Regions from separate parts of the Pantoea ananatis PA13 genome, predicted to be linked through region 1. Evidence: predicted binding sites of a transcription regulator. Region 1 holds the regulator's gene; each other region holds the start of a gene.
What was found. The regulator ArgR, encoded in region 1, controls arginine synthesis, uptake and breakdown. The targets are predictions, from matches to a motif close to ANTGAATAAAAATACANT.

Region 1 (7,340 bases):
CGTTGTCACGCCAAACAGTCGATTCTTGTCATAAACACCGTGTTTCTTCAGGACCTCGGCCGCAATCGCCACCGTCGTGTTAACCGGATTGGTGATCACCCCAATTAACGCTTTCGGCGCTGTCGTAGCAACCTGCTCAATCAAATTACGCACGATGCCGGCATTGACGTTAAACAAATCGGCCCGATCCATACCAGGCTTACGCGCTACCCCAGCAGAGATGAGCACGACATCCGCACCTTTTAAAGCCGGGGTGGCATCTTCCCCACTAAAACCCTTAACGTTAACTGCGGTAGGAATGTGGCTGAGATCGACCGCGACGCCAGGCGTGACGGGCGCGATGTCGTAGAGAGAAAGTTCTGAACCTGCGGGAAGCTGGGTTTTGAGTAGAAGTGCTAGCGCCTGGCCTATGCCACCAGCGGCACCGAGTACGGCAACTTTCATTCATAACTCCTTATTAAGGTGGGGCAGAGAAGAGCCGAAATTCCATCTGTGTCAGACCTTAATCAACTGCTCAGGTGATGACGGGTATCCGAGACTATTTTACGCGCTAATGCCCGCAGTCTCGGGATTTTAAAACTTACTTATCATCGCTATATCGTCCTCATCCTGCGTTGCAGACAACGAGCTAACCTGTTTGCCGTGTCAGGGCTACCTCAGGTAAGCGCCGACGACGGTGACGGGATTTCTCTCCAACTGTTGCGCGGGAGTTGGCCGGTATCACCTGAAATCGACAACCTTGACGTCGGCAGACAGAGAACGGCAGTGTAAATTTTTATTTTCTTACCTCATCAATAATATAACAGCTTTGCAACCTTTGCCTTTCCAGGCTGTGAGCTGGGTTTTGGTCTGAGTAAATTCTTTGCTATTATCGCCGCCCGCCATGGATACCGCCCCGTTCAATTAACAACCAATTGCATAAAAATTCATTTATATGCATAATAATGACTTTGCTGCGGTCTGTTCCGCGGTTTTTCTTACATTTACTGGTAAATTATGCGAAACCCATCGAAACAAGACGATCTGATCAAAGCCTTCAAGGCTTTATTAAAAGAAGAAAAATTCAGTTCTCAGGGCGAAATTGTTCAGGCGCTTCAGGAAGACGGCTTTGAGAACATCAACCAGTCCAAAGTTTCCCGGATGCTGACAAAGTTTGGCGCGGTGCGGACCCGCAATGCCAAAATGGAGATGGTGTACTGTTTGCCTGCCGAGCTGGGCGTGCCGACAACAACCAGTCCATTGAAGAATCTGGTTCTGGATATTGACTACAATGATGCGCTGGTCGTGATCCATACCAGCCCTGGCGCAGCGCAGCTGATCGCTCGCCTGCTGGATTCTCTGGGTAAATCTGAGGGGATTCTGGGGACGATTGCGGGTGATGACACCATTTTTATCACGCCGGCACGCGCCTTTACCGTCAAACAACTTCACGATGCTATCCTCGTCCTGTTTGAACAAGAGCTATAGTCGTTCCCGCTAACCGGCAGCACATCGCCGGTTTATTCTGCCCGTTATCCCCCTCTTCCTTCTGTCAGCTCTCTTTCAGCCGATACGTTACTTTTCAAGGCATTACTCTTTAGCCGCGTCGTTTTCAGCGCATAAAATATTGGTCATACCCTTTGCCACCTTTAACATTGCGCGCTATTTTACACTGCTTTACATTCAAATACTGGCGTCATCACCCAGACCAAAACAGATAAGCAGCCAGATCAACCATGATTTTTCGCACTAAAAGTTAAAGTAACGTATCTTACTGTTTTTATGCGTAATTACCCATCTGTAGTGGCATTTTAGCCATTTTTAATAACTTTTAGTTATTAAAAAATCCCAAATGGTTAAATTGCATCAACAAAACATTATTAGGCAGGTATTAATTTCTGCCGTTATTAGTCCTATACTTAGTTTCGTGATGTGAATCACACTAATAAAAAAGAAGAACAACCAGGACGAGGACATCTTTTATGAAAACTAAATCTACCATCGCTGCCTTGAGCATTTTATCTGCCCTGTCATTCGGCGCTTCTGCAGCAGATTATATTTCTGCTTCACAAGCACAAAATCTGCAGCCTGTTGGCACGGTAAGCGTGAGCGGTGTGGCCGGCGCGCCATCCGATATCAGACAGCAACTGAGCGATAAAGCCGATCAACAAGGCGCGAAAGCTTTCCGTGTTATTGAGGCCTATAACGACGGCAACTACCACGCGACGGCTGAGCTGTACAAATAAACTCGCAGGACCTGACAGGTAACCAGCGGTCCCAATGCGACCGCTGGTTAAACATCCTTACCGGAGAATGAATGATGAAAATCCAATTAACGATTGCCGCGCTGGGCGTGGCCTCACTGCTCTCTTTTGGTGCCAATGCCGCTAGCATGGTCACAAATCAGCAGGCGCAAGACATGAATCTGCAGCCGCTAAACCAAACAATTAGCGTAAGCGGTATCAATGGCGACCAGACCAACATCCGCCAGGTACTGTCTGAGAAAGCGGATGCACAAGGTGCAGGCCATTACCGCGTGATTGAGAACAACCGTGACGATACCTTCCACGTCACCGCCGAACTGTATAAATAATTCATCTGCGGCAATGTTGCCGCCCTGACAAAATCGATGACCCGCTCTATGTATGCCATTCCGCAGGTTGTTGATTGCTATGAGGAATAAATCATGAACATCAAATCAACCATCGCAACGATGAGTCTGCTCTCCGTGATCGCTTTTGGCGCTTCAGCAGCGCAGCTCGTCACGGCCGATCAAACGCAGAATCTGCAACCTGCAGGAACCGTAAGCATCAGTGGCGTTGCGGGTTCACCTATCGACTATCGCGCCCAGCTGTCCCAGAAAGCGGATGAACAAGGCGCAAGTGCCTACAAAATTATTGAGGCTAATACCGGTGACAGCTACCACATCACCGCGCAGCTGTATAAATAGTTCCTCGTCTGACGTATGACGAACCCTTTAGCCCCGCTCGCCGGGGCTTTTTTTTGCCTGAAACGCGCGGTGAGTGAACTGTGACAGGGGGTAAGCAAAGGCAGCCTTCATCCGCCAATGTTAATCGACGGGATTCAGCGACATAAAACGACATGAGCAGAAGAAGTCTGGCTTACGCGGGGGATTAATACGCTGTCAACAGTACCGTTAATCACAGACCTAAGGCGCAACATATCAATGGGCAATCTGCGCCAAATCATCGTCTGACAGTCCGGTCATCTCTGCGACAAGGCTGGGAGGCAAACCGTTTTGCAGCATTGTTCGCGCGATTTTTAGTGCAGCCGACCGTTCTCCCTCACTGCGGCCTTTCACCAGGCCACGTTGTTCACCAAGCTGAAGGCCCTCTTCCAGGCCCTTTTCAATGCCTTTCTGCTCAAGCTGTTGTGCGATGGTCATCAATGCATCCTCATGTTGCGGCACCCGCTGCGCCAGCGTTCTGACGAAAAGGTCAGCGTCCGCGGTTTCTCCCGCCTGTAAAAGATAGCTTACCAACGATATAACCTGTGATGAAGAGAGATAATCCGCCAGTGTGACAGAGGCCAGCTTATCGATGAGTTCTGCCAAATCTCTTTGATGAATATGCTTTTGCAGCAGTGTTAATGCAGCCATGCTGCGGTGGCCGACAATCTCCTCATCAGGAATCACCGTCACGTCCACTAGCGGAAAAGCGTTGCTGTAGAGCCGACTGGCGAAGGCGGGAATCGAAAATTCGTCCAGCCAGCGGGTACTATAGGGATAGGGACTGCGTTTGCCACTGTAGAATAAAATCGGAATGACTAACGGGAGTTTTTTGTGCCCGGCATCCAGGTGCCGCTGCATTGCCGCAATGGCATAACGCATCAGTCTGAATGCCATATGCCTGTCAGGTGATGACTGATGTTCAATCAACACATGGATATAGCCATCATCGCGGCTTGTGGTTTTTAGACTGTACAGTATATCGCTAAAATATTGCCGTAAGTCCTCTTCCACAAAAGCGCCAGACTCCAGTTTTAACGTATCCAGATCGCACAGCGCGAGAAACTCTGCCGGAAGATGCAATGCCATAAAATCACGGGCAATGGTGGGCTGGGACAAGAATTGACGGAATGTCGCATCATGGGGCGTGGGCGTGCCATTTTTACTTTTCATGTAACCTGTCCTGATGATGAGGTGGCAGGTTAGCACGACCTGAAAATGCTCAGCGTCAGCAAACGGTGACGTTGCGAGAGCTCTCGAGGAATTTCTCGCACGTGGGCGACCCGATAACACACGTTAGTCGGTCTTCAACGCTGTTAACGCTCTATTACGTTAAATTGCAGTTGTCCTTCCAGCTCCTCTTCCGCCTCGTCGAACAGCAGAATTAAGGCTCCATATCGCCGCTTCTGCCCTTGTCCTAAATTCACAAACTCTATTTTCAGGGGGAGAGGTAAACCTTTGCAGACAATGATGTCCCACAATCCATCCAAATCACAGATGGCGTACGCCTTTAAAGCAAAGCGTTCGCAAAATTGCCGTAAAAAATGGGCCTGATCGACAATCTCATTAAAATCAAAACGCTCGACTCTCATACTAGCGACTCCCGTTATCCGGTTCTGGGCGGCCCTGCGCCGCCCGGATGTTCATCTAACTTAACCCGCCGAGGTGCAGCGCTTTGACCTCCAGGTACTCATCCATCCCCAGTACCGATCCTTCACGTCCCAGACCAGACTCTTTCACGCCGCCAAAGGGGGCCAACTCTGTCGAGACCGCACACTCATTGATGCCAATCATTCCACTTTCGAGCGCGGCAGAGACCCGGAATACCCGCTGCAGGTTTTGCGTATAAAAATACGCCGCCAGCCCGTATTCCGTCTGGTTGGCACGACGGATAACCTCTTCTTCGTCATCAAAGCGGAAACAGGCTGCCACCGGGCCAAACGTTTCTTCCTGAGCCAGTTTCATGCCTTCATGTGCCTCAACAATGACCGTTGGCTGCCAAAAATTACCGCCCAGCGCGTGCCGCTGACCACCCGTCAGCACTTTTCCGCCCTGAGCAATGGCATCTTTGACATGCTCTTCGACTTTTTCTAATGCGGATGATTCGATTAACGGGCCGACGACCACGCCATTATCCATGCCGTTTCCGACGCTAAGCTTATCCACTTCAGCGGCCAGTTGGGTCGTAAAACGTTCGTAAACTGCACTGTGAATGAAAAAGCGGTTAACGCTGACACAAACCTGACCGGCATTGCGGAATTTATTGGCGATGGCTCCCTGCACGGCTGCATCGATATCTGCATCTTCAAAGACGATATAGGGCGCATTACCGCCCAGTTCCATCGAAACCTTTTTCATGGTTTCAGCAGCGTTACGCATTAGCGTTTTCCCCACTGCCGTCGAACCGGTAAAGGAAATTTTACGTACGGCTTTGCTGGCCATAATGGCATCGCTAATGGCATGCGTGTCGCCTGCTACACCGTTAAGCACGCCATCGGGGATGCCGGCTTTTTTTGCCAGCGCCAGTAAGGCAAATGCGGAAAGCGGTGTGTTATTCGCGGGTTTAATAATGCCTGTACATCCCGCTGCCAGCGCCGGGCCTAACTTACGTGTCAGCATCGCCATAGGGAAATTCCAGGGCGTGATAGCGGCGACGACGCCGACCGGCTCACGGGTTGCCAGAATGCGCGAGCCCGCTTTAGCAGGAGGGATGATTTCACCGTTAGCCCGTTTAGCCTGCTCGGCGAACCATTGAATAAAGCTGGCGGCATATTCCACTTCGCCTTCTGCTTCCTTGAGCGGCTTGCCTTGCTCCGTTGTCATTAACTCAGCCAGCCAGCGTTTATGTTCAATGATTAACCTATACCAGCGGTACAGCAGTTCTGAACGCCCCTTGGCGGTCTGTGCTCGCCACGCTGGGAAAGCATCCTGGGCAGCCTTTATTGCAGCTTCCGTTTCCGTTTTTCCTGCTTTTGCCACCTGAGCGACGACCTCGCCCGTGGCAGGGTTCGTCACGTCAAAGGTAGACGTGGTACGCAGCCATTGCCCGTTTACCAGATAGCCTGTCTGGAACAGTTCGCTGTCGTGCAGTGAAGAATGCATTAGGTGCTCCTGTCGGTTTGTCATCTGTCAGGAAAGTATAGATGGCAAAAATGACAGGTCAGGTAACACGGGGGATCATCATGGCCGCCAGCGCTTGCCGCGGCCATAATTCAGATTTGGACGAGCGTATTTTGATATTTTTTCAGCATCTCAGCCAGTCGCGTTACCGGCTCGGTCACGCTGGTTGGGGCGTCATAGTGCGCCAGCTTGTGCTGATAGACATCCAGCTCTTTGAGTAACCGTTCGAAATAGTAACGGCGCTTTTCGTCACTGCGTACCGAGATGATCCGATCCGCCGTGTGGCGCAGTTGGCGATGATACGCAGACAGATCGGCATTAACCGGCACATCGGCAGCACGTAATCGCTGATGACCAATAATTAAGGTCAGGGCAATGCGATATTTGTCGATGTCACCCGGGAACAGGTTAAGCAGTAAAAAGAGCTGCTGATAGAGTGCCGGAAGATGGTTTTCACGACGGCGAGCCTGGTTAGTGGTCATCGCCGAGACCGCCGCATACATGAAGCGGTTGAGCAATTTACGGCCCGTGCGCGCTTTGGACTTATCCCGAATCAACAGGATGACCATCAACGCAACGAAGCTGCCGATCCACTGTCCCAGCGCATTGTCGATAAACTGCGTAAAGTTGAACTGCATCGGATTATCCAGCACCAGCACGTTGATTGTGCCGACCATGGCTCCCAGCGTACCAATCTGCCTGCGCTGAATTAAAATGCCGGAAATAAACCCTAACAGGCCAATGGCAATGCACAGCAGCACGGCACTTTGTTGGGTGTTGGGCAAAATATACATGAAATAGAGTGCGCCCAGCGGGACCGCCACCGTCATACCGTAAACAAAGTCTTTAGCCATCATGAGCGGATTGGGCATGCGCATCGCCAGTGCCGTAATCACGCCCAACATGACCATACAGCCGCTACCTGATGTCCAGCCGGTATAGAGCCAGAACAGCGAACCGAGCGCAGTCGCTACAAAGGTGCGAACACCGTTAATCATCGCATGGTGGTTTTCAGCAGAACGCGCCTGAATCACGACCTCGCGCTGAAGAATCCCCTCCTCCAGCGCTGTGATACGGCCGTTACTTTTGATGCCATGCGTCAGCAGCTGATATTCCGTTGCTGCCTCAACCCAGCTTTCCAGCGTCTCGGGGACCGTTTTACTGCTGACGGCAATTAACCGTCGCAGCGCTTTCATACGCTTGTGTACGTCTTCTGCCGTCGCTGCCTCTTTCTCCATTAACACACGATACTGCGTTGCAATGTAGTCAGGCC
Region 2 (7,340 bases), 1.1 Mb from region 1:
GTTTTCGATCGGCTGGCGCGTGCTTTCCAGCAAACGTTGAGCATACGCAAGACGCTGGCCCAGCAGCCACTGGTTGACCGTCATTCCCGTCAGTTCACGAAAGCGTCGGGTGAAGTTTCGCCGGCTCATGGACACTCGCTGCGCCAGTGCATCAAGCGTATGCTGCTCAGCGAGGTTCGCCACCATCCAGTTCAATAAATCCGATAAACGGTCTCCGCCCGGCTGATGGTGCAGGGGCTGTTCAATATACTGCCCTTGGCCGCCCTGACGGTGGGGCGCAACGACCAGCCGCCGTGCAATCTGGTTCGCCACCTCTGCGCCATACCAGCGGCGTACTAAATGCAGACAGCAATCGATCCCTGCTGCGGTGCCGGCCGACGTCACCAGTCGCCCGTCATGCGCATCCAGATACAACACGTCAGGCAGTAATGTGATCTGCGGATAGCGCTGCGAAAAATCTGCCACTGCGCTCCAGTGCGTGGTGGCTTGCTGTCCATCAAGCAGCCCGGCTTCCGCCAGCACATAGGCGCCCAGGCACAGGCCGACTACCGTTGCCCCGCGCTGCCAGGCCATTCGAACCGCATTCAGCATGGACTCGGGTGGACGTTCCGTTGCGCTGCGCCAGGAAGGAACGATTAACACCTCGGCCTGCATGGCATCCTCAAGCGTCAGATCGCTATGTAACGTAAAACCCGCGACGGTGCGCAGCTTAGCATTTTCGTCAGCATCCACGGCACAGACGCGCAGGTCGAAGGCAGGTAAACCTTCACCGGCACGGTTTTCAAACACCAGGCAAGGCACTGAAAGGTGAAAAGGACTCATACCGTTAAACGCCAAAACGGCGATAGTGCTGGGTGGCATCCTGGTTTCCATATTGGCCCGATTATTTCGTTTATTGTCTTTCGGGCCACTATATCGCATTCCGGCTACAGGGGAAGATGGGGTGAGAGGACTGGCGCACTGTCAGCCCGGCATTTTTGGAGGAGTTCTGCTAATGGTCACAACCTTTACCGCAAAGCGCGCCTTGATCGTAATTGATGTTCAGAATGAGTATTTTAGCGGCAATCTTCCACTGGAATATCCCAGCCCTGATGAAACGCTGACCAATATTGGTCTTGTTATGGATAAGGCGCGTGAGGCGGGGATCCCGGTGATTGTGGTGCAGCAGACCTCGCCTGCTGATGCCCCCTTGTTTGCGGTAGACAGCGACGGCTGGCAACTGCATCCCACCGTGGCTTCACGTCCGCACGATCTTCTGCTAAAAAAATCCCGTGCCAGCGCCTACGCCGGCACGCAACTGGCGGAGTGGCTGGCAGAGCGCGATATTAATACGCTTACCGTTACGGGTTACATGACCCACAACTGTAATGCCTCAACCATTAACCACGCCTGGCACAGGGGAACCGCCGTAGAATACCTTCATGATGCCAGCGGATCGCTGCCGTATAAGAATCAGGCAGGACAGGCGAGCGCAGAAGAGATCCATCGGGTATTTTGTGTGGTAATGCAGTCAAATTTTGCGGCGGTGCTTTCAACCCAGCAGTGGCTGACGTGCGTGGACAGTGGTATGTTGCCGGTGCGTGATACGCTTTACCGCTCAAATCAACGGGCGCGGGGAGTGCTGTACCAGGAAAGGTAAGGACAGTGTGCAAAAACGCGCACGGTCAGTGCCGTGCGCGGTCAGATTTAGCGACGCAGCGCGATCGCTTCAATCTCAATCTTCACATCTTTGGGTAGACGGGCCACTTCCACGCAGGAGCGCGCCGGGAAGGGCGCATTGTGCTCGGTAAAGAAGGCTTCGTAGGTGGCGTTTACGGTCGCAAAGTCATTCAAATCTTTCACGAATACCGTGGTTTTCACGATATCGGCAACCTTCAGGCCCGCCGCTTCGACGATCGCCTTCACGTTTTCCAGCGACTGGCGCGCCTGTGCCGATACGTCTTCAGCAACGTCGCCCGTGGCCGGGTTCACCGGAATCTGACCCGAGGTGATGATCATGCTGCCGAGATCAACGCCCTGCACGTAGGGGCCGATAGCCGCTGGGGCTTTTTCCGTACTGATTTCACGAGACATCATTTCTCCTTAGAGTAAGGCCGGGGCAGCAAAGGCGCTGCCCGCCATAAAACGCGGTTCATTATAAGCGCGGCAGGGCCGATTAAAAGTGACCCAATACCACATGACGGGCGAACTCTTTCTCACAGTATTTACACTTGAGGTGTACCTCATCGGCGCGGTGCTTCACGGCGAAGCTGGAGAACACCGGTTCGCTGCGGCTGATGCAGTTGCTGTTCGGGCAGGTCAGCACCCGATCGATGCGATCCGGTAGCGCAGGGGCGATCTTGGCCACCACTTCATAGTCATCAATGCGGTTGACGGTGGCGTGCGGCGCATAAAACGCCAGCTGATTGATCTGATCTTCCGTGAGATAGGTGTTCTCGATCTTAATCAAATCTTTGCGGCCCATTTCCCCCGACGGCAGATTCAGGCCGATGGTGATGCGCTGGTCGGTTTCGGTCAGGCGAAACAGCGACAGGAGCTTAAAGCCTACCTGCGCAGGGATGTGATCGATAACCGTGCCGTTTTTGATGGCTTCGACCTGCAGTTTGTTATCCTGGCTCATACTGTCACTCCTTACAGGGCGGTGTCGCTGTTTAAAACCAGTGCCAGTAAAGCCTGGCGTGCGTAGATGCCGTTACCGGCCTGCTGGAAGTACCAGGCGTACGGCGTGCTGTCCACGTCGGTGGTGATTTCATCGATGCGCGGCAGCGGATGCAGCACCTTCATGTTGTCGCGCGCACCGTTCAGGTCTGCGGCGCGTAAAATAAACTGCGCTTTGACGTTGGCATATTCTGAAGGGTCAAGCCGCTCTTTTTGCACCCGGGTCATGTAGAGAATATCCAGATCCGGCATCACCTCTTCAAAGCTGTCGTGACGTGACCAGGTGATATTCTGCTCGTCCAGCATATCGGTAATATACGCCGGCATCGCCAGCGCGTCCGGGGCGATAAAGAAGAAGCGGTTGCCGTCAAACTTCGCCAGCGCCTGGGTCAGAGAGTGCACGGTGCGCCCATATTTCAGGTCACCCACCATCGCCACGTTCAGGTTGCTGAGGCGCCCCTGGGTTTCACGAATGGTGAACAGGTCCAGCAGCGTTTGCGTTGGGTGCTGATTTGCGCCGTCTCCGGCATTCAGAATCGGGATGCCGTTGGAAAACTCAGTGGCCAGCCGCGCGGCGCCCTCCTGCGGATGACGCATCACGATGGCATCCACGTAGGTGCTGATAACCGAAATGGTATCGGCCAAGGTTTCCCCTTTTTTACCCAGTGACGTATTGCTGCCATCGGCGAAGCCCACCGCAGAGGCGCCCAGGCGATGGATGGCGGTTTCAAACGACAGCCGGGTGCGGGTCGAGGCCTCAAAGAAGCAGCTGGCGATCACGTTATGTTTCAGCAGTTCCGGCTGGGGATGTGCTTTAAGCTGCGCAGCGGTGTGCAGGACCAGCTCCAGCTCGTCGCGGCTGAGATCGTTAATTGAAATGATATGCTTGCGATATAGCGGGTTAGCCATAGCTCTCTCCTCTGCGGCGCGGCCGGATTGCGGACAAAAAAAAGCCCCTTAGAAAGGGGCTTTTTTAAGATCGGTTCGATGACGGAAAGAAACAGCGGTGCCGCCTGCGTTGAGGCGAGGTAGCGCGTCACATTGTGCACGATGCTGTTGCATGTTTCCTCCGGCAAATTGTGGCGCATTATACGCCATCAGGCATGCGCATCAAGGAAAAATCGCGCCACAGGTAAACGTTTGCGGCAACCCGATTAGCGCTGTCCCAGCGTGGCCACCATCACCGCTTTAATGGTGTGCATCCGGTTTTCCGCCTGGTCGAATACGATGCTGTGCGCCGACTCAAAGACGTCATTGCTGACCTCCATGCCATCCTGCAGGTCATACTGTTCCGCCATCTGACGGCCCAGCGTGGTCTGATCGTCATGGAAGGCCGGTAAGCAGTGCAGGAATTTCACCTGCGGATTGCCGGTCAGCGCGAGCATCGCGTGGTTGACCTGATAGTCGCGCAGCAGGGCAATACGTTCTTCCCACACTGCTTTGGCTTCACCCATGGAAACCCAGACGTCGGTATAGATGAAATCGGCGCCTTTCACGCCCTCGGCAATATCTGCCGTCAGGGTGATTTTGCCGCCTGTCTGTTCGGCAACCTGACGGCACTGGGCCACCAGGTCGGCTTCCGGCCAGCAGCTTTGCGGCGCGACCATACGCAGATCTAAGCCAACCTGTGCCGCCGCTTCCAGCATGCTGTTACCCATATTGTTGCGAGCATCGCCCACGTACACCAGGGTCATCTCACTGAGCGGCTTGCCTGGCAGATGCTCCTGCATGGTCAGCAGATCGGCCAGCAGCTGCGTTGGGTGGAATTCGGTGGTCAGGCCGTTCCACACCGGCACGCCAGCATGTTCCGCCAGGGTTTCGACCAGTGCCTGACCGTAACCCCGATACTGAATACCGTCATACATGCGGCCTAACACGCGCGCGGTGTCTTTCATCGACTCTTTATGGCCGATCTGGCTGCCGCTTGGGCCGAGGTAAGTGACGTTTGCCCCCTGATCGTAAGCGGCAACTTCGAAAGAGCATCGGGTACGGGTCGAGTCTTTTTCGAAGATGAGCGCGATGTTTTTGCCTTTCAGGTACTGGGTTTCACTGGCGGTTTTTTTTGCGCGTTTTAATTCGGCGGACAGGGTAAGCAAGTAGTCAATCTCAGCCGGGGTAAAATCCAGCAGCCTGAGGAAATGACGTTGATACAACTGACTCATACAGCACTCCGGTACGGGGTTTATAATGAATTAAAATTCAATTTAACCGTATGAATATGCATTTTCAACCCTGACGAGAATAATCTTTTCTGTTTTGTGTAGTGGCGCGACAGGCAGTATGGGAAAATAATCACTTATTGCCGAACTCAGAGAGGATATCGCCATGGCATTTGAAGCATTGTTGGAAGAGCAGCGTGAAGAGACGCGGCTGATCATCGAAGAACTGTTAGAGGATGGCAGCGATCCCGATGCGCTCTATACCATTGAGCACCATCTCTCCTGTAATAACTTCGACTCGCTGGAAAAAGCGGCGGTGGACGCCTTTAAACTGGGCTATGAAGTCACCGAGCCAGAAGAGCTGGAGCTGGAAGACGGCACTACCGTGATGTGTGTGGACATCCTCAGCGAAGGCGCGCTGAAAGCGGAGCTGATTGATGCCCAGGTGGAGCAGTTGGTGAACTTGGTAGCCAAATACAACGTCGACTATGACGGCTGGGGTACCTACTTCGAAGACCCGAACGCCCAGGATGATGACGAAGACGACGGCGAGGCGATCGACGAAGACGACAACGGCATTCGCCACTAATCAACACCGGCGGAGCCTGCTCCGCCTTTCCTGTTCTCCGGCCCTGTCTGACATCCATGAATTACGCACCTTTACTTGAACCGATACATCAGTTTTTGCTCTGCCGCACGCCTCAGTCCTGGATCCTTGAGGCGCGTAAACCGGAAAACCTGACCCTGCTGCTCACTGACCATCTGGTATGCGAACTGAAAGCGGCCCAGACCGCCGTGTGGCTGATCCGCAAATACGTTGCCGACAAACCCAGCGGTGACCGGATTCTGGCGTGGCTGAAGCCTTACGAGAATTTTATCTTCCGCGAGGACGGCGACAGCGATTTTATCAACGCCCATAAAAATCTGACCAAAGCCATTATTGTGCGTAACGAGCTTCCCTGGGCGGACGATCTGGTTGAGAAAATGGTGCTGCTGATTAAAGAAGAGCTGCATCACTTTTATCAGGTATGGGAAATTATGCAGGCGCGCGGGCTGGTCTATCAGAAAATCACCTCAAGCCGTTACGCCAAAGGCCTGCTGCGTGAAGTGACCACCCACGAACCCGATACGCTGGTGGATAAGCTGATTTGCGGTGCCTATATTGAAGCGCGTTCCTGCGAACGCTTTGCCAGCCTGTCGCCTTATCTGGATAGCGAATTAGAGAAGTTTTATATCTCGCTACTGCGTTCAGAAGCTCGGCATTACCAGGATTACCTGGCACTGGCCGCGCAGATCTCACCGAAAGACATTTCGGCGCGCGTACGGGCGATTGGGGAAGCGGAGGCCAGGCTAATCAGTGAACCGGACACGGAGCTGCGCTTTCACAGCGGTGTTCCGGCGTTTTAAGCGCATTACAGCGTTTTCAGCATCCTGAACTCGCAGTCACCATGTCCGGTACAGCCCAGCGCATGGTCGATGCGGGCAAAACCCAGCGATTCATAGAGCTTAATGGCGCGGGTTAAGCTGCCGGTGGTTTCCAGATAGCAGCGGCGAAAGCCGCGCTGGCGTGCGTGTTCCATGGCAAGCAGCGCCAGTTCACGCGCCACGCCGAGGCCACGGATGCCCGGCAGGAAATACATCTTTTGCAGCTCACAGATATCCGGCGCGCTGCAGGCGAGGGGGGCAATGCCGCCGCCGCCCATCACTTTTCCCTGATGTTCCACAATCCAGTAGGCGCTGTGCCCGGCGCTGTAAAGTTCATAAAGCTGGTCCAGATTGGGATCGGCCACGGTATAGCCTTTGTCCGCCGTCAGGCCAAATTCCGCAGAAACGTCGCGGATCACCCGGGCGATATGAGGATTGTCGTCGGCGACGATAGGACGCAGCAAGGGTTGCGGCTGAGTATCAGGGATCATAACGGGGTAGCGTGACGGAATCAGGTTAGACATGCGTCAGAAATAGCATTATCGTCGGGCAAAAGCAATAATGTTCACCGTGCATGGAGGCGTATAACGTGTTTTCCCGTTTCAGTTTTAAAACCATTAAAGACCTTTTCCCTTTCTTTATTATTGTCGGCTTTATCAACGTCTGGGCATATTTTCAATGGATTGGCAGGCCGGATGTTTTTCCGCTGATAATAAATAATGTGGCTGGCGTTATTGCTGTCCTTATCACCTCGATACTGTTTTTCAGCGTATTTTCGGTCACGTTACTTATTCCCTCCGGGCTCTGTTCATTATCCGCCTTGCAAAAGGGCAAAAAAGCTCGCCCGACGCGGCGCTATAACGAAGGCTGCTGCGCAATAACCGCCTTTAGCGCCTTTCTTACAGCCTTTACAGCGATCTATTTTGGAGAAAGTTCAGATGCCTGGCTGATATTATCCGCGGCAGGTGCCGTGGCCACAGGCGTACACAGTTTGGTTAATCACCGAGTTAATCGGCTTCGGCAGCAACATCACCGCCAGTTGCTTGCCAGGCTGAAGCGCATGCGGTCGGCGAATAACGACTTAAGCACCCGCCTTAA
Region 3 (7,340 bases), 310 kb from region 1:
CCGCCGCAAGCAATGTATTGACCAACGCGGGATTACCCGGCGTGGCGTGGCCCACATGACCGAGTGCTTCATCCAGCTGCGTGACATTAACCAGGCCTGCATCGCCCAGGCAAAGGCCTACCGCGTGAATGCCATATTTTTTCGCCCAGGCCAGCAGGGTTTTGTTCGCGGTACCCGCCAGTGCGCCGGTAATAATGTCGATCTGGTCGGCAGGCGTAACGCGTAAGCCGTTCTTTTTCTGCACCGGCAGCGCCAGTTTTTTCATCAGTTCATCGACCAGACAGCCGCCGCCGTGAACGACGATCAACGGGCGCTGATGCGCGGAGCGATAGGCCAGCAGCGCGTCAAATAAACGGGCCAGCGCTTCTTCGCTGTCTAACAGCACACCGCCCAGCTTGATAATCAATGGATTGGTCATGGTTTACTCGTCCGTTAAATCAGTGACTGCGTTTCAGGGAAACCGAAACGAATATTAAGGCACTGCACCGCCTGGGAGGCCGCGCCTTTGAGCAGGTTATCTTCTGCAGCCACCACAATCAGGTGTTCGCCCTGAACGGCGAACCCGATATCGCAGTAGGGTAGCCCGACAACCGCTTTCAGAGCCGGCACGCCCTGTTCGTACACGCGTACCAGCGGCTTATCGTGGTAGGCGTTATGAAAAGCTTCAGCAACATCATCACGGCTTACGCCGGCCTTCAGGCGGCAGGTAACGGTCGCCAGAATCCCACGCGGAAAACTGCCCAGGTGCGGGGTGAAAATCACCGGCGTTCCCAGGTGCGCCACAATCTCAGGATGATGACGATGATTAAAAATACCGTAAGGTTGCAGGCTGACTTCGCAGAAGCTGGTGCCGACATTCGCTTTGCGCCCCGCCCCACTCACGCCGCTGGTGGCGTTAATTACCGGCCACTGCGCGTCATTCAGCAAACCCGCATCTAACACGGGCTTCAACGCCAGCTGGGAGGCAGTGGGATAGCAGCCCGGTACAGCCACCAGCTGTGCTTCTTTAATTTTTTCCTGCTGGAACTCAGCAAGACCGTAAACGGCTTTATCCAGCCAGTCACCGTGCTGATGCGTAAAGCCATAAAACTGGGTGTAAAAATCGCCATCGTTGACGCGAAACGCGCCTGACAGATCGAACACCACACAACCGGCTTTAAGAAATTCAGGGGCCAGGTCATGGCTGACTTCGTGGGCGGTCGCCAGAAACACCACATCCACTTTGTCTGCCCATTCGGCGGCATCACTCAACGGCTGCAGCGGCAAATCCACCACGCCTTTAAGCTGTGGATGAAGATCGGACAGGCGCTTGCCCGCATCGGGACTTTGCGCAGATACCGCCAAAGCGGTTATGTTGATATGTGGATGGCGATTAAGGAAGGTGGCAAGCTCTACGCCAGCGTAACCACTGGCACCAACGATCAGCGTATTCAACATCAGGCTGTATACCTTTATTACAGTCACACGTTCCGGGTCGCGGCCTTGCCCCGTTGCCCACGATGTCGTTTGCAGCGATTTAAGGTTCACATGCACACGACGTTAATGTATTTTTATTCACTATTAATGCATGAATATTGATACATCCTAACTCAAGGACCGTCAACAGTGAAGACAAAATTACCGCCTTTTATCGAACTATACCGCCAGTTGATCGCTACGCCGTCAATCAGCGCAACCGATGCCGCACTCGATCAGAGCAATGAAACTTTAATCAATTTACTGGCTGGCTGGTTCCGCGACCTGGGTTTTGCTGTGGAAGTACAGCCCGTACCCGGAACACGTCATAAATTTAATATGCTGGCGCGCACCGGAAACGGCGCGGGCGGCCTGCTGCTTGCTGGGCATACCGATACCGTTCCGTTCGATGATGGTCGCTGGACTCGCGATCCCTTTACCCTGACCGAACATGACAACAAGCTGTACGGTCTGGGCACCGCCGATATGAAAGGCTTCTTTGCGTTTATTCTGGACACGCTACGTGATGTGGATGTGACAACCCTGAGTAAGCCGCTGTACATTTTGGCGACCGCCGATGAAGAAACCACGATGGCAGGTGCGAAATATTTTGCAGAGTCCACCCAGCTTCGCCCCGACTGCGCCATTATTGGCGAACCGACCTCGCTAAAGCCGGTGCGGGCGCACAAAGGCCATATATCTAATGCGATTCGCATTCAGGGACAATCGGGCCACTCCAGCGATCCCGGACGCGGCGTCAATGCCATTGAGCTAATGCATGAGTCGATTACCGAACTCATGCAGTTGCGTAACACACTCAAATCACGTTACCACCACGATGGCTTTGCCATCCCCTATCCGACCATGAACTTTGGTCATATTCACGGCGGCGATGCGGCAAACCGTATCTGTGCCTGCTGCGAATTGCATATGGATATCCGGCCCCTGCCGGGCCTTACGCTGAGCGATCTCGACGGGCTGCTAAATGAAGCACTGGCACCGGTAAGCGAACGCTGGCCGGGACGGATCACCATTGAAGAACTGCATCCACCGATTCCCGGCTACGAGTGCCCCGCTGATCATGAACTGGTTAAAGTGGTAGAAACGCTGCTGGGGATTCAGACGGAAGTGGTGAATTACTGCACTGAAGCGCCTTTTATTCAGCAACTCTGCCCAACCCTGGTACTGGGCCCAGGATCGATCAATCAGGCGCACCAGCCAGACGAGTTTATCGATACCGCATTTATTAAGCCTACCCGTGCGCTGATAAGCCAGGTTGTGCAGCATTTCTGTCACTAATTATCATTAATCGGGGCATTTCACTGAATTAACAGCAAAATGCCCCGCCATTCTGCGGGATTTGATAATAAGAATAACTTATCCCGCTTCTCCCCTATCAAATTCCATGAATTTCCAGCAGTTAGCTGCATGTTTCCTTCACTTTAAGTCAATTGACGAACGGATGATTACGTGGCTAGATAAAAGACGATGTTATACCTACGGGGCAATCATCCCACTTTATTCAGCTTGCGACAGGCAGCAACTGAAGAACCTCGGGCAGTACCGAGAGGACAACGTTGCTGGCTTTTGTGCTGCCTGAAAAGACCGGGTATAGAGGTTTATCAAGACGATAAGGGTGTCAGGGTCACATGAACGAACAATATTCCGCAATGCGAAGTAATGTCAGTATGCTCGGCAAACTGCTCGGGGATACGATTAAGGATGCGCTGGGAGAGAACATCCTGGACCAGGTGGAAACCATCCGTAAGCTGTCTAAATCATCCCGTGCTGGCAATGACACGCATCGTAAGGCGTTGCTGAATACGCTGCAGAACCTGTCAAATGACGAGTTGTTGCCCGTCGCACGTGCTTTCAGTCAGTTCCTGAACCTCACTAACGTGGCTGAACAGTATCAAACCATTTCCCGTAGCGGCGATGGCGCGAATCATCCCGAGTTGTTAAAAAAGACCTTCGAAACGCTCAAACAAAACAATCTTAGTGAAAGTGCTATTCACGCGGCGATTGAATCCCTGTCGCTGGAACTGGTGTTGACCGCCCATCCCACAGAAATTACGCGTCGTACGCTGATTCATAAACTGGGCGAAGTTAACAGCTGTCTTGAACAGCTCGATCACAGCGATATTTCTGACTACGAGCGTAACCAGATTATGCGCCGCCTGCGCCAACTGGTCGCTCAGGCCTGGCATACGGATGAGATCCGTAAATACCGTCCTACGCCCGTGGATGAAGCCAAATGGGGCTTTGCCGTCGTTGAAAACAGCCTGTGGGAAGGCGTACCTGCGTTTCTGCGTGAGCTGAATGAACAGGTAGAAGAGACGTTTGGCATTAAGCTGCCGGTCGATTTCGTTCCGGTGCAGTTTACCTCCTGGATGGGCGGTGACCGTGACGGCAACCCCAATGTCACGGCCTCCATCACCCGCCACGTCATGCAACTCAGCCGCTGGAAAGCCACCGACCTGTTCCTGCGTGACATTGGCGTACTGATTTCAGAACTGTCGATGTCTGAATGCAGTCAGGAAGTGGCCGATCTCAGTGGCGATCCTGAAGCGCTCGAACCTTATCGCGTGATTTTGAAGCGTCTGCGCAGCCAGCTAATGAGCACGCAGGCTTATCTGGAACGTCGCCTCAAAGGCGAACGTTTACCACGTCCGGCTGACCTACTGGTCTCTAACGCTCAGCTTTGGGACCCGCTGTATGCGATCTATCAATCCCTGCAGCAGTGTGGCATGAGCATCATTGCCAACGGCCAACTGCTGGATACGCTGCGCCGCGTCAAATGCTTCGGCGTGCCGCTGGTCCGCATTGATGTTCGTCAGGAAAGCACCCGTCACACCGAAGCCATTGCAGAGATTACCCGCTACCTTGGGCTGGGCGATTATGAGAGCTGGTCAGAAGCCGACAAGCAAGCGTTCCTCATCCGCGAGCTGAACTCTAAGCGCCCTTTACTGCCGCGCAGCTGGGAACCGAGCGATGAAACCCGCGAAGTGCTGGAAACCTGCAAAGTGGTAGCGGAAGCGCCTCAGGGCTCTATCGCCGCCTATGTGATTTCGATGGCAAAAACGCCGTCGGATGTGCTGGCCGTCCACCTGTTACTGAAAGAAGCCGGTATACCTTTTGCGATGCCGGTTGCACCGCTGTTTGAAACGCTTGATGACCTCAACAATGCCAACGATGTGATGAGCAAGTTGCTCAACATTGACTGGTATCGCGGCTTTATTCAGGGCAAACAGATGGTCATGATTGGCTATTCCGACTCGGCGAAAGATGCCGGCGTCATGGCGGCCAGTTGGGCGCAGTATCAGGCGCAGGATGCGCTGATTAAAACCTGCGAAAAAGCCGGAGTGTCACTGACCTTGTTCCACGGACGTGGCGGTACTATCGGTCGCGGCGGCGCGCCGGCACATGCTGCGCTGCTGTCTCAGCCGCCAGGCAGCCTGAAGGGCGGCCTGCGCGTTACCGAGCAGGGCGAAATGATCCGCTTTAAATACGGTTTACCGGAAGTGACTATCGCCAGCCTGTCGCTCTATACCGGTGCGATACTGGAAGCTAACCTGATGCCACCGCCGGAACCTAAACCGGAATGGCGCAGTATTATGAATCAGCTTTCTGCGGATTCCTGTGCGATGTACCGGGGCTACGTGCGCGAAAACGCCGACTTTGTGCCCTACTTCCGTTCAGCCACCCCAGAGCAGGAACTGGGCAAGCTGCCACTGGGTTCACGCCCGGCCAAACGCCGTCCTACCGGCGGTGTGGAATCCCTGCGCGCCATTCCCTGGATCTTCGCCTGGACCCAAAACCGTCTGATGCTCCCGGCATGGCTGGGTGCAGGTGCGGCGCTGCAGCAGGCGATGCTGGCAGGCCATCAGGATCAGCTCGAAGCGATGTGTCGCGACTGGCCGTTTTTCTCAACCCGCCTCGGTATGCTGGAGATGGTGTTCTCTAAAGCAGACCTGTGGCTGGCGGAATATTACGACCAACGGCTAGTGGATAAATCCTTGTGGCCATTAGGTCAACAGCTGCGTGACCAGCTGGATGCCGATATCAAAGCCGTGCTGACCATCGCCAACGATTCACACCTGATGGCGGATCAGCCGTGGATTGCCGAATCCATTGCCCTGCGCAACGTGTATACCGATCCCCTGAACGTACTGCAGGCTGAACTGCTTCACCGTTCACGTGCTCAAGAAGCCCGCGGTGACGAACCGGATGCGCGCGTCGAACAGGCGCTGATGGTGACGATTGCCGGTGTCGCTGCTGGCATGCGTAACACGGGTTAAGTCCATTCTCGTCAGGACGGTCCGCTCAGCCTGTGCGGCCGTCCTTAACCCACCCGCGCTCGGGTGAGTTTGCCCGTCTCAAATACGCACCCTCTGATGATTGCCTGCTGTTTTATCTAATGTTTTACCCCTTCACCCACAGCGTCCTTAAGACCATTTCATCTGGTCAAGTGCATTACCTCAGAAATTATTACAGTTTGATTACAGTTAGCCTATAAACCTTATGCCTTTGTGGTCGTTACTCTTTATACGGGTCAAAAATCACCCGGATTGATCGTTAAAAAGCCACACACTGATTCACAAACCACACTGACAGAAGGCAGTGAGGCCTTCGTGCTTATCATTAACATCAGGGTAACAGTATGAATAACATCAGAATAGGAATACGGCTCGTGGCGGCTTTTGGCTTCATGGGTATGCTTGTCATTTTCATGGTCCTGATCGGTATTACCAAAACACGTTCTCTGGCCGACGCTAACAGTGAGATCGCCGGGGGCCTTTACGCCAAGGCATCCGAATCGGCCATGCTGTCATTTTATGCGCAAGATATGAGTCGTCTGGCGCGCATTGCCGTACTCCAGCCGGATCCGGCAAAAACAGAAAAAGCGCTTAACAGCTATCAGCAGGTCAGAAGCCAGGCCGACAGCCTGATGCAGGTGCTGGATAAAGAGGTTGCCTCCGTCACTGGCAGACAACTTTTTTCCAACATCCAGTCTCACGCGGCGCTTTTTCTGCCGCTAATGGATAAGGTCGTTGCACTTGCTCAGCAAGGTAAAAAAGAGGAGGCCGACCAGCTGTTACAGGCCTCGGGAGACAACATTCAAACGGGCTATATAGCCTCCCTTCAGGCATTAAAAGATCACCAGGAAGCGCGGATGCAGGTTGCAGAGCAAACTTCCCATAGCGATCGAACCAATGCGTTGCGTTTACTGGCGGGCGCCGGTGCCGTTGCGCTATTTCTGGCGGGATTGTCTGCCTGGCTTATTACGCGCAGCATCACCCGGCCCCTTAATCAGGCCCTGATTGCCGCACAGCGCGTGGCAAAAGGTGACCTCAGCGAGCCTGTGCAGGTCACTCACACCGATGAAACCGGCAAACTGCTGGTGGCAATCCGGGAGATGCAGGAGGCACTGGTTCAAACGGTCAGCCTGGTGAGATCCAATGCGGAAAGCGTCGCCTCTGCCAGTAGTCAGATAGCGCAGGGAAATGCCGACCTGTCACAGAGAACCGAAGAGCAGGCCAGCGCGCTGGAGCAGACGGCAGCCACCATGACGCAGCTTGGCATGACGGTGAAAAATAACGCCAGCAATGCGCAGCAGGCCAGTCAGCTTGCGGTCAATGTGCGTAATGTCGCCAACGAAGGCAATGATGCCACGGCAGCGATTACCAGCACGATGCGCACCATTAAAGACAGCTCAGGGAAAATCGCCGACATCACCGCCGTTATTGACAGTATTGCCTTCCAGACCAATATTCTCGCGCTGAACGCAGCAGTAGAAGCCGCGCGCGCGGGCGAACACGGTAAAGGTTTTGCGGTGGTTGCCAGCGAGGTCAGAACCCTGGCGCAACGTAGCAGCACGGCCGCAG

Region 2: the regulator ArgR is predicted to act here: its motif matches at 4,845-4,862, upstream of argF (ornithine carbamoyltransferase).
Region 3: the regulator ArgR is predicted to act here: its motif matches at 1,542-1,559, upstream of argC (N-acetyl-gamma-glutamyl-phosphate reductase).

Annotation. Positions count from the first base shown of each region.
Region 1 covers NC_017554.1:514,188-521,527, reverse strand. Annotated here, with positions in the region: gene mdh (malate dehydrogenase) at 1-444, opposite strand, end outside; gene argR (transcriptional regulator ArgR) at 997-1,467, shown strand; gene yhcN (peroxide/acid stress response protein YhcN) at 1,962-2,225, shown strand; gene PAGR_RS02510 (YdgH/BhsA/McbA-like domain containing protein) at 2,300-2,572, shown strand; gene yhcN (peroxide/acid stress response protein YhcN) at 2,666-2,929, shown strand; gene PAGR_RS02500 (Rpn family recombination-promoting nuclease/putative transposase) at 3,164-4,120, opposite strand; gene PAGR_RS02495 (barstar family protein) at 4,264-4,539, opposite strand; gene PAGR_RS02490 (NAD-dependent succinate-semialdehyde dehydrogenase) at 4,595-6,049, opposite strand; gene aaeB (p-hydroxybenzoic acid efflux pump subunit AaeB) at 6,160-7,340, opposite strand, start outside.
Region 2 covers NC_017554.1:4,005,657-4,012,996, reverse strand. Annotated here, with positions in the region: gene PAGR_RS18940 (GlxA family transcriptional regulator) at 1-861, opposite strand, end outside; gene PAGR_RS18935 (cysteine hydrolase family protein) at 995-1,639, shown strand; gene ridA (2-iminobutanoate/2-iminopropanoate deaminase) at 1,687-2,073, opposite strand; gene pyrI (aspartate carbamoyltransferase regulatory subunit) at 2,156-2,620, opposite strand; gene pyrB (aspartate carbamoyltransferase) at 2,632-3,567, opposite strand; gene argF (ornithine carbamoyltransferase) at 3,813-4,820, opposite strand; gene rraB (ribonuclease E inhibitor RraB) at 4,984-5,406, shown strand; gene miaE (tRNA isopentenyl-2-thiomethyl-A-37 hydroxylase MiaE) at 5,463-6,224, shown strand; gene PAGR_RS18900 (GNAT family N-acetyltransferase) at 6,230-6,766, opposite strand.
Region 3 covers NC_017554.1:204,537-211,876, reverse strand. Annotated here, with positions in the region: gene argB (acetylglutamate kinase) at 1-418, opposite strand, end outside; gene argC (N-acetyl-gamma-glutamyl-phosphate reductase) at 433-1,437, opposite strand; gene argE (acetylornithine deacetylase) at 1,606-2,754, shown strand; gene ppc (phosphoenolpyruvate carboxylase) at 3,105-5,753, shown strand; gene PAGR_RS00950 (methyl-accepting chemotaxis protein) at 6,116-7,340, shown strand, end outside.